Regions from separate parts of the Lentzea sp. DG1S-22 genome, predicted to be linked through region 1. Evidence: riboswitches for the same ligand, from Rfam matches in the RefSeq annotation. Region 1 holds a riboswitch; the other holds the start of a gene.

Region 1 (7,516 bases):
GCGCTCGCCGTACATGCGGGCCTCGAACTGCTCCGACCACTCGGCCCAGTGGCGTGCGAGGTCGAAGTCGCGGGGCCGTTCGAACGTGTCCGGTGTGGGCCGCAGCGCCAGCACGCGCGACACCCGGTAAGTGCGGCCGCTGCCGACGAAGTACCAGGTGCCGGCCTTCAGCACGAGCCCGTACGGGTCGACCTCGCGCTCGACGGTCTGGCTGCCCCACCGCCGGTAGGTCATCCGCACGCGGCGTTGCTCCCAGACGGCGTCGGCGATCGTGGCGAGGTGCTCGGTGGGTTCGTCGCCGCGGAACCACGTCGGGGTGTCGAGGTGGAAGCGCCGGCGGATCTGCTCGGCTCGGGAACGCAGCTCGGTCGGCAGCGCGGCGAGGAGCTTGAGCTGGGCAGCGGCGGCGAACTCCTTCAGCCCCAGTGCCTCGGCGGGGCCGGGGAGCCCGGTGAGGAACAGCGACTGCGCTTCGTCGGTGGTGAGACCGGTCAGCCGGGTGCGGTAGCCGTCGACGAGCCGGTACCCGCCGGCGGGACCGCGGTCGGCGTAGACGGGGACGCCCGCGGCGCTCAGGGACTCGACGTCGCGGTAGATCGTGCGCGGCGAGACCTCCAGCTCGCGGGCCAGTTCGTCGGCCGTCATCCGGCCCCTCGACTGGAGGAGCAGGAGGACCTGGATGAGCCTGCCGGATTTCACGCGTCAAACCTGACACGATCTGTCAGGTTCTGCCAGCAGGGTGGCCCGCATGAAGGCAACCGGAACCATCGAAGTGAAGAGCTGGGACGAGAAGACCTGGGACGGGCGGCCGTACCAGGAGGTCGAGGGCCGCAAGCTCACCGAGGCGCACGTCCGGTTCTCGTACGCGGGTGACGTCAGCGGTACCGGCAGCTGCCGGTACCTCATGTACTACGGCGACGACGTGGCGTGGACGACCGCGGTCGAGGAGGTCGTCACCGACGAGGGCACGCTGGTGCTGCGGCACGTCGGCGCTTACCGGTCCTCTGTGGAGGGAACGACGGAGGTCGTCGACGGCACCGGGAGGTACCTGAACGCGCGAGGTGCGCTCGTCGTCGACTGGGCGGAGGATGGCAGCGGCACCTACACCCTGGAGTACGAGGTCTGACGATGACCATCGCCCCCATCTACGACGCGGCCAAGGCTCGGATCACCGCACTCGTCTCCGGCGCCGGCCCGCTGACGCCCGTGCCGGCGACGCCCGGCTGGTCGGTCAAGGACGTGGTGGCGCACCTCGCGGGCGGTCTGCGCGACTTCGCGGACGGCCGGTTCGACGGCGTGGAGTCCGGCGAGTGGGGCGAACGGCAGGTGCGCGACCGCCGCGACAACACGCTGCAGGACGCCTTCGCCGAGTGGGACGAGAACCTCGTGCGCGCGGCGGAGCTGTTCGACACCCCGATGGGCCCGGTCCTGGTGTCCGAGGTGGTCGCGCACGAGCACGACCTCCGCTCGGCGCTGGGCGTTCCCGGTGACCGGGGCGGCGTCGAGGTGCGGGCGGCGCTGGTGAGGCCGTTGCAGCAGCTCGACCGGCGGCTGCGCGAGAACGACGTGCCGGCGTTGCGGATCTCCCTGGAGCACGGCGACCGGGTGCTCGGCCACGGCGAACCGGCCGGGACGCTGCGGACGACGTCGTTCGAGCTGCTGCGGGTCATCGGCGGGCGGCGGTCGGCCGACCAGATCAAGGCGCTCGACTGGGACGGCGATCCGGACGTGTGGATCTCGTCGCTGGCGCTGTCCGGACGGCACCGCGCGGAGCCGTTCGAGGAGTAGGTTCGCCGGTCATGAGCGACTGGCTGGCGGACACGCGGACCTCCTACGACACCGTGGCGGTCAGCTACGCCGAACACACACGCGGCCTCCTGGACGGCCTCCCCCACCTGCGGGCGGCGCTGCGGTTGTTCGCGGAGCAGGTCAGCGGCCCCGTCGCGGACGTCGGCTGCGGGCCAGGCACCGTCACGGCGCTGCTCGCCGGGCTCGGCGTGGACGCGTTCGGGATCGACCTCTCCCCCGCGATGGTCGAGCTGGCCCGGCGCGACCACCCCGGGCTGCGGTTCGAGGTCGGGTCGATGACCGAACCGCTGCCCGGCCCGCTGGGCGGCGTCCTGTCGTGGTGGTCGTTGATCCACGTGCCGGACGAGCTCGTGCCCGTGGTCTTCGCGCACTTCCACCGGGCGTTGCGGCCGGACGGCCTGCTGCAGCTGGGTTTCCACGTCGGCGACCGGACGAGCCTCAAGACGCGGGGCTACGGCGGGCACCCGATGAAGGTGCACGTCCACCTGCGACGGCCGGAGCGCGTGGCGGAGTGGCTGCGGGCCGCCGGGTTCACCGTGGAGGCCCGGTGGCTGCTCGGCGAGGACGGCGCGGTGCTGTTCGCACGGCGCGGGTGAGACCATTCGGCGGTGTCAGAGGAACAGACGTGCCAGCGGTGCGGTGAGACCGTGGAACTGGACCAGGACGACTTCGAACTGTTCGAGCGGATGCACCCCGACTGCTTCCACTTCGCGTTCGAGCACGACCTGAACCGGCCGGGCATCACCGAGCAGGAGAACTGCGGCGACGAGGCCTGCCCCGTCGGAACGTGAAGGAAGGGGGCGCACCCGCGGGTGCGCCCCCTTCCACCGACCCGGGATCAGCTGCTGTACGCCTCGAGCGGCGGGCAGGAGCAGACCAGGTTGCGGTCGCCCTTCGCGCCGTCGATGCGGCGGACCGGCGGCCAGATCTTCGGAGCCGCGGTGCCGGCCGGGTACACGGCCTCCTCGCGGGTGTACGGGTGGTTCCACTCGCCGACGGTCACGCTGGCCGCGGTGTGCGGGGCGTTGCGCAGCGGGTTGTCCTCCACCGGCCACTCACCGGCGCCGACGCGGTCGATCTCGCGCTTGATGGCGATCATGGCGTCGATGAACCTGTCGATCTCGGCCAGGTCCTCGGACTCGGTCGGCTCGACCATCAGCGTGCCGGCGACCGGGAACGACATCGTCGGGGCGTGCAGGCCGTAGTCGGCGAGGCGCTTGGCGACGTCGTCCACCGTCACGCCGGTGGCCTTGGTGATCGGGCGCAGGTCGAGGATGCACTCGTGGGCGACGAAGCCGCCCTCGCCGGTGTAGAGGACCGGGTAGTGCTCGTCGAGCCTCCGCGCCACGTAGTTCGCGGCGGCCACGGCGGTCAGGGTCGCGCGGCGCAGGCCGTCGCCGCCCATCATGCGCACGTACGCCCACGAGATCGGCAGGATCGACGCGGAGCCCCACGGGGCGCCCGAGATCGGGCCGACACCGGTGGCCGGTCCCGCCGCCGGCTGCAGCGGGTGGTTCGGCAGGAACGGCGCGAGGTGGGACTTCACGCCGATCGGGCCGACGCCGGGGCCACCGCCGCCGTGCGGGATGCAGAACGTCTTGTGCAGGTTCAGGTGCGAGACGTCCGAGCCGAACTTGCCGTAGCGGGCCAGGCCGATCAGGGCGTTGAGGTTCGCGCCGTCGACGTACACCTGGCCGCCCGCGTCGTGGACCAAGCCGCAGACCTCGCGGACCGTGTCCTCGTACACGCCGTGGGTCGACGGGTAGGTGATCATGATCGCGGCCAGGTCGTCCGCGTGCTCCGCGACCGTCTGACGCAGGTGGCCCATGTCGATGTTGCCCTTGTCGTCGCACTTGACGACGACGACGCGCATGCCGGCCATGACGGCGGACGCGGCGTTCGTGCCGTGGGCGGACGACGGGATCAGGCAGACGTCGCGGTCGGCGTTGCCGTTCGCGCGGTGGTACGCGCGGATCGCCAGCAGACCGGCGAACTCACCCTGCGACCCGGCGTTCGGCTGCAGCGACACGGCGTCGTAGCCGGTGACCTCGGCGAGCCAGGCCTCCAGGTCCGACACGATCTTCAGCAGACCGGCGGCGTCCTCGGCCGGGGCGAACGGGTGCAGCGTCGAGAACTCCGGCCACGTGATGGACTCCATCTCCGCGGTGGCGTTGAGCTTCATCGTGCAGGAGCCGAGCGGGATCATGCTGCGGTCCAGGGCGACGTCCTTGTCGGACAACGCGCGCAGGTAGCGCAGCAGCGCCGTCTCGGAGCGGTGCGAGTGGAAGACCGGGTGGGTCAGGTAGTCCGACGTGCGGCGCAGGTCGGCCGGGATGCCGTCGGCGGTGTCGGCGTCGATCGCGTCCACATCGGACCCGGTGACGCCGAAGGCCTCCCACACCGCGACGACGTGCGCCCGCGTGGTCTTCTCGTCGCAGGCGATCGCGACGACGTCGGAGTCGACGAGGCGCAGGTTGATGCCGGCCTCGCGGGCCTTCGCCACGACGGCGGCGGCCTCACCGGGAACGCGGACCTCGACGGTGTCGAAGAACTCGCCGTGCACGACGTCCAGCCCGGCCTCGCACAGGCCCGTGGCGAGCACGGTGGCCAGGCGGTGCACGCGGGTCGCGATGGCGCGCAGGCCCTCGGGGCCGTGGTAGACGGCGTACATCGAGGCGATCACGGCCAGCAGCACCTGCGCGGTGCAGATGTTCGACGTGGCCTTCTCACGGCGGATGTGCTGCTCACGCGTCTGCAGCGCGAGGCGGTAGGCCAGCGAGCCGTCGGCGTCGACGGAGACACCGACGAGACGGCCGGGCAGCTGGCGCTCCAAACCGGACCGGACGGCCATGTAGCCGGCGTGCGGGCCGCCGAAGCCGATCGGCACGCCGAAGCGCTGCGTGGTGCCGACGACGACGTCCGCGCCGATCTCACCGGGCGCGCGCAGCAGCGTCAGGGCCAGCAGGTCGGCGGCGACGACGGCCTGCGCACCGGCGGCGTGGATCTCCTCGATGAGCGCCTTCTGGTCGCGCACCACACCGGACGCGCCGGGGTAGGACAGCAGGACGCCGAAGAAGTCGCCGCCCAGGCCGAGGCCCTCGATGCCCTGCGACAGGTCGGCGACGACGATCTCGATGTCGAGCGGCTCGGCGCGCGTCTCGATCACGGCCAGCGTCTGCGGCAGCGTGTCGGCGTCGACGACGAACTTGTTCGACTTGGAGCGGCCGGCGCGGCGCACGAGGGTCATCGCCTCGGCGGCGGCGGTCGACTCGTCCAGCATGGACGCGTTCGCGACGGGCAGGCCCGTCAGGTCGCCGACCATCGTCTGGAAGTTCAGCAGGGCCTCCAGGCGGCCCTGGGAGATCTCCGGCTGGTACGGCGTGTACGCGGTGTACCAGGCGGGCGACTCCAGGACGTTGCGCAGGATCACGCCCGGCGTCACGGTGTCGTAGTAGCCGAGGCCGATCATCTGCGTCATCGGCCGGTTCCGCGACGCGAGCTCCCGCAGCTCCGCGAGCGCCTCGGTCTCGGTGGCCGGGGCGGGCAGGTCCAGCACGAGGTCGCGCTCGTGGATGGACGACGGCACCGCGCGCTGCGCCAGCTCCTCCAGCGACCCGACACCGATGACGTCGAGGATGCGCGCGAGCTCGGCGGGACGCGGACCGACGTGGCGGTCGGCGAACGGGGTGCCGTGCTCGAGAGCGGCGAGCGGAATGCGGTCCTGCGTCATCAAACGCCTCCGGGGGCTGAGGGCACACGTGTCCTGGTGCCCTCCCCGCTCTGTCCGTACCCTTCAAGGGCGCCTGAGAGGTTCACCCGGTGCGGGACCGGGCTTTCACCGTCGGCGGGATTCCCTTGCGGGGATCCACTTTCCAGAGGCGTCTCGCTCGGCGGTCCTGGATGCCTGAGAGGTTCCCGGGGAGGGACTTGCTCCTTCGGCGCCGGGTTCGAAGCCCGGTCTCTCCCGCCTGAGTTCAGCGACTACCCGCGAAGAATACCCGCAGGCAGCCCGCCCAGTCGCTAGAGACGCGACCTACGTCTCAACGGCGAGACCGGTGAGCGCCGCCGCGACGGGGTCCGCGGGGTCGTCGCGCACCGCCGCGAGCAGGTGCGCGGTGCCCACGACCGCGTCCCCGCGCCGCGCGGCGACGAGCTTCGCCCGCTCCACGGCGCGTTCCACCGCGCCACCGCCGGAGGGCAACGCGGCCGGGTCCACTCCCGCCTCGCGCAACGCCGCCGCGCCACCCGACTCGAACTCCGGCCTCAGCCGCCGCCCGGAGACGGCCAGCTGGTGGTCGACCGTCAGCACCGCCTCCACGAGGTCGCGCGACGAGACGTCCCGCCTCCCGGCGACGGCCAGCCGTTCGGCCTCGTTGCGCACCACCGTCAGCACCGGTCCGCCGAGCCCCTGACCCCGTGCGACGAGCTTCGTCAGCCAGCCCACGTACCCGCCACCGGACTCCCCTTCCAGGGCTCCCGCCTTGCGCAGCAGCCAGACCGCGGGTGCTTCCTCGACCTCGGCGTAGCGCCGCGCGGCATCGGCCCGCACGGCGGCGGCCGTCACCCCGGGATCCACCCCGCGCACCAGGAACAGGTCGGCGGCCCGTCCGGACTCGAGCGACAGCAACGCCAGGGCGAGGTGGGTCGTGGTCAGAACACCGTCGCCGGCCTGGGCCACAGCCGCACGCAGACAATCCTCCAACGCGCGGCTCACGGGCAGAACGGCCTCGACGCGAGCGTGGTGGTGGGCGGCGCTCATCAGCGCCGTGACGTCCGGGTGGGACTCGCCGACGACACCACCGTCGTCGTCGGCCCAGTGCTCGGTCCCCCGCGCCATCGCCAGCGCCCCCAGCGACTTCGCGCCGAGCTTGCGGCCGGGACCGGTCGTGTCGATCAGGGAGATCAGCAGGTTCTCGGTGCCGACGAACCCGAACCCGTGGCGGGAGGCGCGCCGGACGGCCGCGGCCAGGACCTTGACCACCTGCGACGAAGGAGTGTGCGTCATGCCGGGAACGCTAGGGACGGACCCGTCCCCGGCGCGTCCGCCGACCGGCCACGGACAGGCGCCGGTCGGCCACGGTCACCGGGCCGGTCAGCCGGTGGCGCGCTCGCGGCGGCGGCGGGTCAGCTCGTCCTCGGTCATCGGCGCGATCTCGACGCCGTCCGCACGTTCGGCCGGGAACTCGTGGATCGTGCCGGAGATCTCGCGCATCGCACCGCTCACCGCGATGCCGAACACGCCCTGACCGCCCTGCAGCAGGTCCACGACCTCCTCCGGCGAGGTGCACTCGTAGACGGTCGTGCCGTCGGAGAAGAGCGTGATCCTCGCCAGGTCCTGCACGCCGCGCCGGCGCAGGTGGTCGACGGCGACGCGGATGTTCTGCAGCGAGACACCGGTGTCCAGGAGCCGTTTCACGACCTTCAGGACCAGGATGTCCTTGAACGAGTACAGCCGCTGGCTGCCCGAGCCGTGCGCCATCCGGACCGTCGGGGCGACGAGCCCGGTGCGGGCCCAGTAGTCGAGCTGCCGGTACGTGATGCCCGCGATCTGGCACGCCGCGGGTCCTCGGTAGCCGACGAGCTCGTCCGGCAGCGAGGAGTCCGGGAACAGCTCACCCTGCAGCCCGGATCCGGCCCTCAAGGGCGCTTCCTCGACCACGCCTGCCTCCCCTCGGAACGGCCACGAAACTCATGACCGTCAAGCCAC
Region 2 (7,516 bases), 1.1 Mb from region 1:
ATTTGCGCCGCGTACGTGTTCGCGGGGGCGCAGGCCGACACCGTCGAACAGATCGTGATGATCAGCGCCATCGGGTTCCTGCTGACCGTCGGGCTGTTCTACCTGCTGCGCCGGCTCGTGAAGGTGGCGCCCTAGGAAAACGGTTTGCGCGGCGTGGTTGTATGAATGAGCGCCCGGTGCGCAGCGGAGGGTTACTTCTGGTGATACTCGGGTTCGATTCCTGAAGCCGGCCCCGGCCGGTCTCGCTCACTTCGGTGAGCACGTCACCTTCCGCGATTTGATCTCGGGCGTCCACGAACTCCACATCCGCCGGAAACAATTCGCTGGCGCGGTGTGGTTGCATTGAAATCGCACCCGGTGCGAAGCCGACGGATACTTCGTCCTCACAACGCAAATGTGCCGTCGGCGGCTTGATCTCGGGAGCGCACAACTCCACACGTGTCCGGTGCGAAGCAGAGGGTTACTTCCATTCGGGATGGGCTGGGTGCGGGTTCGAGTCCCGCCGGCCGGGAAACCGGCCGTAGCTCAACTGGTAGAGCGGCGATGTACCTTCCGCGCCTTTGAACTCGGACACGTGTGGCGTTCGTGGGCTCCCCTTCTTTTTGTCCCGAGGGGGAAGAGCCGATGGCGAAGTTCAACATCTTCCGCGCACGTCCGGCGGGCACCAGCCCGGTCGCCACGGCGCCCGGACCGACCGCGCACACCCACGAGGGCGGCACCGGCCACCCGCGCGACACGAAGTCCGAGCTGTTCCTGCTCGCCGTGTCGAACATGGGCGGCGAGGCCACCTTCTACGAGTCCGGCACCCGGCGCGACACCCGCTTCGCCCAGCTCGTGCGCGACGCCGCGCTCACCGATCCCGAGTGGACCGCACGCCTGCTCAGGTGGCTGCGCAGCGAGGCCAACATGCGCACCGCGTCGCTCGTGGGCGCGGCCGAGTTCGTCCAGGCACGACTGGCCGCCTCCTCGGACGCCGGCGTCACCAACCGCGCCGTCGTCGACTCGGTGCTCCAGCGAGCCGACGAGCCGGGCGAACTCCTCGCCCACTGGACCGGCACGCACGGCCGCCGCGTCCCGAAGCCGATCAAGCGGGGCATCGCCGACGCCGTCGCGCGCCTCTACGACGAGCGCGCCGTCCTGAAGTGGGACAGCGACGCCCGCGGCTTCCGCATGGCCGACGTCCTGAACCTCGCCCACCCGTCACCCGCCGCTGCCTGGCAGGGCTCGCTGTTCGAGTACGTGCTGGACAGCCGCCGCTCCGCCGGCACCGCGGTTCCGCGGGAGCTGCGCGTGATCGCGGCACGCCGCGAGCTGATGGCGTGGCCGGTGGAGCAGCGGCGCGCGCTGTTCTCGCGCCCGGACGCGGCCGACGTGCTGCGCCGGGCGGGGATGACGTGGGAGTCGGTGGCCGGGTGGTTGCAGGGACCGCTCACGCGCGAGGTGTGGGAGGCGCTGGCACCGTCGATGGGGTTCATGGCGTGCCTGCGGAACCTCAGGAACTTCGACGAGGCCGGCATGTCCGACGAGGCCGCCGCGGCCGTGGCGACCCGTCTGGCCGACCCCGGCCAGGTCGCCCGCTCGCGCCAGTTCCCGTTCCGGTTCCTGTCCGCCTACGAGGCGGCGCCGAGCCTGCGCTGGGGCCACGCCCTGGACCAGGCGCTGCAGGCGTCGCTGAGCAACCTGCCCGCGCTGCCGGGCCGGTCGCTGGTCCTCATCGACACCTCGGCGTCGATGACGCACGGCACGATCTCGGCCCGGTCGAAGGTCACCCCGGCCAAGGCCGCGGCGGTCTTCGGCGTCGCGCTCGGCGCGAAGGGCGAGCAGGTCGACGTCATCGGGTTCGCGGACGGCACGTTCCGGCACGAGGTCCCGCGCGGGGCGTCGGTGATCCGGGAGGTCGGCCGGTTCCTGGAGCGCATCGGCGAGGTCGGGCACGGCACGGACATCGTCGGCTCGCTGAAGCGCACCTACCGGCGGCACGACCGCGTGTTCATCATCTCGGACATGCAGACGATCAGCGCGCCGCACGGGGAGGGCGTCTCGGACGTCGTGCCGCGGCACGTGCCGGTCTACGGGTTCAACCTGAACGGGTACCGGCACGCGGCGTTCGCGACCGGCGGGGCCGGCCGTCACGAGTTCGGGGGCCTGACGGACGCGACCTTCCGCATGGTGCCCCTGCTCGAAGCGGGCCGGAACGCCACCTGGCCGTTCTGAGGTGTGAGAGCTCCCCCTGACGCGGAGAGCTCTCACACTTACTATCAGTTAGCGCCTTGACCAGCTATGATGCCGCCATGGAGTACAACGTGTTCGCGAAGGCGTGCCCGTCACGTCCCTTGCTGGAGCACGTCACCGGCAGGTGGGGCGGCCTGACCCTGGGCGTGCTCGTGGACGGCCCGCTGCGCTTCAACGAGCTGCGCCGCCGCGTCGACGGGGTCAGCGAGAAGATGCTGTCGCAGACGTTGCAGGCGCTGGAGCGCGACGGGCTCGTGCACCGGGAGGCCCAGCACACGAACCCGCCGCGGGTCGACTACAGCCTCACACCGCTCGGGCGCGAGACGGCGGAGCGGCTGTTGTCGTTGATCCACCTGCTGGAAGCGCGGATGCCCGAGGTGCTCGAGGCCCAGCAGGCCTACGACGCCCGCTGAGTCAGCACTCGATCACGTTCACGGCGAGGCCGCCGCGCGCGGTCTCCTTGTACTTCACCGACATGTCCTTGCCGGTGTCCCGCATGGTCTTGATGACCTTGTCGAGCGACACGAAGTGCGAACCGTCGCCGCGCAAAGCCATGCGCACGGCCGTGATGGCCTTGATGGACGCGACGGCGTTGCGTTCGATGCACGGGATCTGCACCAAGCCGCCGATCGGGTCGCAGGTGAGGCCGAGGTTGTGCTCCATCGCGATCTCGGCCGCGTTCTCGACCTGTTCGGGGGTGCCTCCGAGCACCTCGGCGAGGCCGCCGGCCGCCATCGAGCACGCGGAGCCGACCTCGCCCTGGCAGCCGACCTCGGCGCCGGAGATCGACGCGTTCTCCTTGAACAGCACGCCGATCGCGCCGGCGGTCAGCAGGAAGCGGACCACGCCGTCGTCCGAGGCTCCCGGCACGAACTTCGTGTAGTAGTGCAGGACCGCGGGGACGATGCCGGCCGCGCCGTTGGTCGGCGCGGTGACGACGCGGCCGCCCGCGGCGTTCTCCTCGTTGACCGCCAGCGCGAAGAGCGTGACCCAGTCCATGACGCGCAGGGGGTCGGTGACGAAGTGCTCGCCCTCCAGGCGTTTGCGCATCTCGGCGGCGCGGCGGCGGACCTTCAGGCCGCCGGGCAGGATGCCGTGCTCGGTGCAGCCGCGTTCGACGCACTCCTGCATGACGTGCCAGATGTGCAGCAGTCCCGACCGCACCTCTTCTTCCGTCCGCCACGACAGCTCGTTGGCCATCATGATCTCGCTGATCGACAGGCCTGTCTCGCGGCAGCGCGCGAGCAGCTGGTCGCCGGTGAGGAACGGGTGGGGCAGCGGCGTCGAGTCGGGCTTGATGCGGTCGGTGCCGGAGGCGTTCTCGTCGACGACGAACCCGCCGCCGATCGAGTAGTAGACGGCGTGCTCGACGGACTCGCCGCCGCTGAACGCCTCGAAGCTCATCCCGTTGGGGTGCAGCGGAAGTGACTTGCGGCGGTGCATGACGAGGTCGCGGTCGTGCACGAACTCGATCTCGTGCGTGCCGCCGAGCCGGAGCCGTCCGCCGCCGACGATCTCCTCGACGCGGTGGGCGGCGACGGTGGGGTCGACCTCCTCGGGGAGGTTGCCCTCGAGGCCCAGGAACACGGCCTTCGGGCTGCCGTGGCCGTGGCCGGTCGCGCCGAGCGAGCCGAACAGCTCGACGTGCACGCGGTCCACTTCGGACGCACGCGCACCGAGCTTCTCGACGAACATCGCCGCCGCGCGCATCGGGCCGACGGTGTGGGAGCTGGACGGTCCGATGCCGACGGAGAACAGGTCGAAAACGCTGATCGCCACTGATCAGTCCTTCGTGGTGGTGGAGCGGTCGGTCGGGCCCATGTCAGCCGGTCTGGGTGAGCTCGGCGTACTTGGCCGCCGTGAGCAGGTTCTCGGCCGACTCGACGCGGACCTTGAACAGCCAGCCGGCGCCGTACGGGTCGTTGTTCACGATCGCCGGGTCGTCGACGACGGCGCTGTTGACCTCGATCACCTCACCGGTGACGGGCGAGAACAGGTCGCTGACGGACTTGGTGGACTCGAGCTCGCCGCACACCTCGTTGGTGACGACCTTCGCACCGACCTCGGGCAGCTGCACGAAGACGATGTCGCCCAGGGCGTCCGCCGCGTACTCGGTGATCCCGCAGGTCAGCGGGTCCTGGGTACCCGGCGTCCAGTCGACCCACTCGTGCTCGGTGGTGTAGAGCAGGTTCTCGGGGAACTGCACGGCGCGACTCCTCTGGCTGTGACGGGTCAGGACACTTGCGCCCCCTCCGCCGTGCAGAGTTGCCTACCCCGAGTGGTCTTGCTGCCTGAGAGTGTGCGGGAGCTTGCCCCTTCGGCGCCCCGACCGACGTTCGTCGGGGTCTCTCCCACTCGGGTTCTGGCGCTGTCGCGCCGCGGCCGGTCTTCAGTTCTCAGGGGCGAACGCTATGTGCGGCCCCCGCCGGGTGTCAACGCGGACGGGTCGAGTCACACGCGAGCGCAAACCAGGTGGCTCTGTCCCAAGTGAACAACCGCACCCGTGCTCGATAGTGCGATTCGCACAGTGACATGACCTTCCCACTGCCCCACATTGTGAGATGTCGGCCACCGAACGGAGGAGTCATCGTGCGGATCGCAGTTCCCCGCGAGATCAAGAACCACGAGTACCGCGTCGCTCTCACCCCTGCCGGTGCGCACGAGCTGACGAGCCGCGGGCACGACGTGTTCGTCGAGCAGGGCGCCGGTCTGGGCTCCGCGATCACCGACGAGGAGTACCTCGCCGCGGGCGCCAAGGTCCTCGCGACCGCCGACGACGTCTGGGCCGAGGGCGACCTGGTCCTCAAGGTCAAGGAGCCGATCGCCGAGGAGTACCCCCGCCTGCGCGCCGGCCAGACCCTCTTCACGTACCTGCACCTCGCCGCCGACAAGCCGCTGACCGAGGCGCTGCTGGCGTCCGGCACCACGGCCATCGCCTACGAGACCGTGCAGCTGCCGAACCGCGCGCTGCCGCTGCTGGCCCCGATGTCCGAGGTCGCGGGCCGCCTTGCCCCGCAGGTCGGCGCGTTCTCGCTGATGAAGCCCTCCGGTGGCCGCGGCGTGCTGCCCGGTGGCGTCCCCGGTGTCGCCCCGGCCCGCGTGGTCGTGATCGGCGGCGGTGTGGCCGGTCTCAACGCCGCGACCATCGCCGTGGGCATGGGCGCGGACGTGCAGATCCTCGACACCAACGTCGACCGGCTGCGCCAAGTCGACGCCCAGTTCGCCGGCCGCCTGCGCACGCTCGCCTCGAACTCGTTCGCGATCGAGCAGGCCGTCCGCGAGGCCGACCTCGTCATCGGCGCCGTGCTCGTCCCCGGTGCCGCCGCGCCGAAGCTCGTCTCGAACGCGCTGGTCGCCGAGATGAAGCCGGGCTCGGTGCTCGTCGACATCGCGATCGACCAGGGCGGCTGCTTCGAGGACTCGCGCGCCACCACGCACGCCGAGCCGACCTACGAGGTCCACAACTCGGTGTTCTACTGCGTCGCGAACATGCCGGGCGCCGTCCCGCGCACCTCGACCTACGCGCTGACCAACGTGACGCTGCCCTACGCCGTCGCGCTGGCCGACAAGGGCTGGGAGAAGGCGCTGAAGGACGACCGTTCGCTCGCCCTGGGCCTCAACGCCCACGCCGGCAAGCTGACCAACGGCCCGGTGGCCGAGGCGACCGGCCTCGCGCACACGCCGCTGGAGTCCGTGATCTGAGAGCCACCCCGATGAATGAGGCCCCCGCACGCGTGAACCGCTGCGGGGGTTTCGCCTACCTGAGGGCTTCGACGCGGGCCTTGACGCCTTCGATCACGCAGTCCAGGCCGAACTCGAACTGCCGCTCCAGCGACCACAGCTCGCCCTCGTCGAGCATCGCGACGTACCGGGGGTGCTTGTCCCGGTACAGGTCGGCGATCTTGTCCATGTCCGGCGGTGGCGAGTCCATCCCGCCGCGAGCGATGAAGTTGACCTCGGCGATCGCGTACCCGTTGACGAAGCTGCCCACCGTGGCGATCGACTGGGCCGCCGCGACGGTCGACAGCCCGGCGCGCAACATCGGCCCGAACATGGCGTCCGCGTAGGCCACGGCGTTCGGGCCGATGGTGTTGAACTCCCCGATCCCGCGGATCCACCACGGGTGCTTGAGCGCGAGCTGACGCAGCTCGCGCATCATCGCGCGCACCGCGGTCTCCCAGTCGGTCTCGGGGTCGGGGAGGGTGAACTCGCCGTAGACCTCGTCGAGGCACAGCTCGATCAGCGCGTCCTTCGTCGGCACGTGCCAGTACAGCGACATCGGCGCCGCGCCGAGTTCCGCGGCCAGCTTGCGCATCGACAGCTTCTGCAGACCGTGCTGGTCCAGCAGTTCCAGGGCCTTGCGGACGATCGCCTCGCGGCTCAGGCCGAGGGGCTGCCCGCTGCCGGGCCTGGGCTTGCTGAACCACACGCTGTCCACGTCGACGATCCTAAGCACGCCGCAGCAAGACGCTGGCCACAACACCTCCCAGGAAGACGGCCGCGGCACCGGTCAGAAGGCTCACGGTCATGCCGTTCGAGAACGCCTCGCGCACCACCGCGATGTCCGCGCCGCTGTGCAGCGCCTCGCTCAGGGACCGTCCCGGAACGCCGTCGGGCAGCGAGGCCACGAACCGCGCCGACAGCAGCGCGCCCAGCACGGCGATGCCGAACGAGGAGCCCAGTTCCGTCAGCGTTCCCGAGAGCCCGGACGCGATGCCGGCGCGTTCCGGCGGGATCGAGCCCATCAGCGCGTTGACCGCGACCGGTTGCGACACACCGACTCCGACGCCGATGAGGACCAGGCCGGCGAGCGTCGGCGGGTAGGTGGTGCCGACCGACAGCAGCGCCACGCCGCTCGCGACGATCGTCATGCCGAGCAGCATCGCCCTGCCCGCGCCGAGCTTCACCACGAGCTGCCCCAGCGTGTTGCTGGTGATCAGCAGCGCGATCGCCATGGGTGCGACGCGCACGCCCGCTTCCAGCGGGCTGTAGCCGAGCACGCCCTGGAGGTGTTGCGTCAGCAGGAAGAGCGAGCCCGCCATGCCGAACGCCGCCAGCACGCCCGACGCCACCGCGCCGGTGAAGCGGCGGTGGGAGAAGAACGAGAGGTCGAGCATCGGGTCGGTGGTGTGCCGTTCCCACAACGCGAAGCCGGTCATGGTCACCAGACCGATCGCGATCGGAACGCCGAACTCGGCCGACGCGAACCCGTGCTCGGGCACCTCGATCACGGCGTAGACGACCGACACCATGCCGATGATCGACAGGATCGAGCCGGCCACGT

What was found. Region 1 has a riboswitch for glycine ahead of gcvP (aminomethyl-transferring glycine dehydrogenase). Riboswitches for the same ligand answer to the same signal wherever they lie in the genome.
Region 2: it holds a riboswitch for glycine, as region 1 does, so the genes downstream of both, gcvH (glycine cleavage system protein GcvH) here and gcvP (aminomethyl-transferring glycine dehydrogenase) in region 1, are expected to answer to the same signal.

The regions. Positions count from the first base shown of each region.
Region 1 covers NZ_CP143276.1:8,106,102-8,113,617, reverse strand. Annotated here, with positions in the region: gene V1227_RS38665 (helix-turn-helix transcriptional regulator) at 1-699, opposite strand, end outside; gene V1227_RS38660 (DUF3224 domain-containing protein) at 749-1,126, shown strand; gene V1227_RS38655 (maleylpyruvate isomerase family mycothiol-dependent enzyme) at 1,129-1,788, shown strand; gene V1227_RS38650 (class I SAM-dependent DNA methyltransferase) at 1,800-2,405, shown strand; gene V1227_RS38645 (hypothetical protein) at 2,418-2,600, shown strand; gene gcvP (aminomethyl-transferring glycine dehydrogenase) at 2,648-5,539, opposite strand; glycine riboswitch at 5,588-5,687, opposite strand; glycine riboswitch at 5,691-5,786, opposite strand; gene V1227_RS38635 (Clp protease N-terminal domain-containing protein) at 5,843-6,814, opposite strand; gene V1227_RS38630 (MerR family transcriptional regulator) at 6,902-7,468, opposite strand.
Region 2 covers NZ_CP143276.1:6,996,983-7,004,498, reverse strand. Annotated here, with positions in the region: gene V1227_RS33280 (TVP38/TMEM64 family protein) at 1-135, shown strand, start outside; gene V1227_RS33275 (TROVE domain-containing protein) at 625-2,214, shown strand; gene V1227_RS33270 (winged helix-turn-helix transcriptional regulator) at 2,292-2,645, shown strand; gene V1227_RS33265 (L-serine ammonia-lyase) at 2,647-4,011, opposite strand; gene gcvH (glycine cleavage system protein GcvH) at 4,055-4,438, opposite strand; glycine riboswitch at 4,502-4,596, opposite strand; gene ald (alanine dehydrogenase) at 4,822-5,934, shown strand; gene V1227_RS33250 (TetR/AcrR family transcriptional regulator) at 5,990-6,670, opposite strand; gene V1227_RS33245 (MFS transporter) at 6,681-7,516, opposite strand, start outside.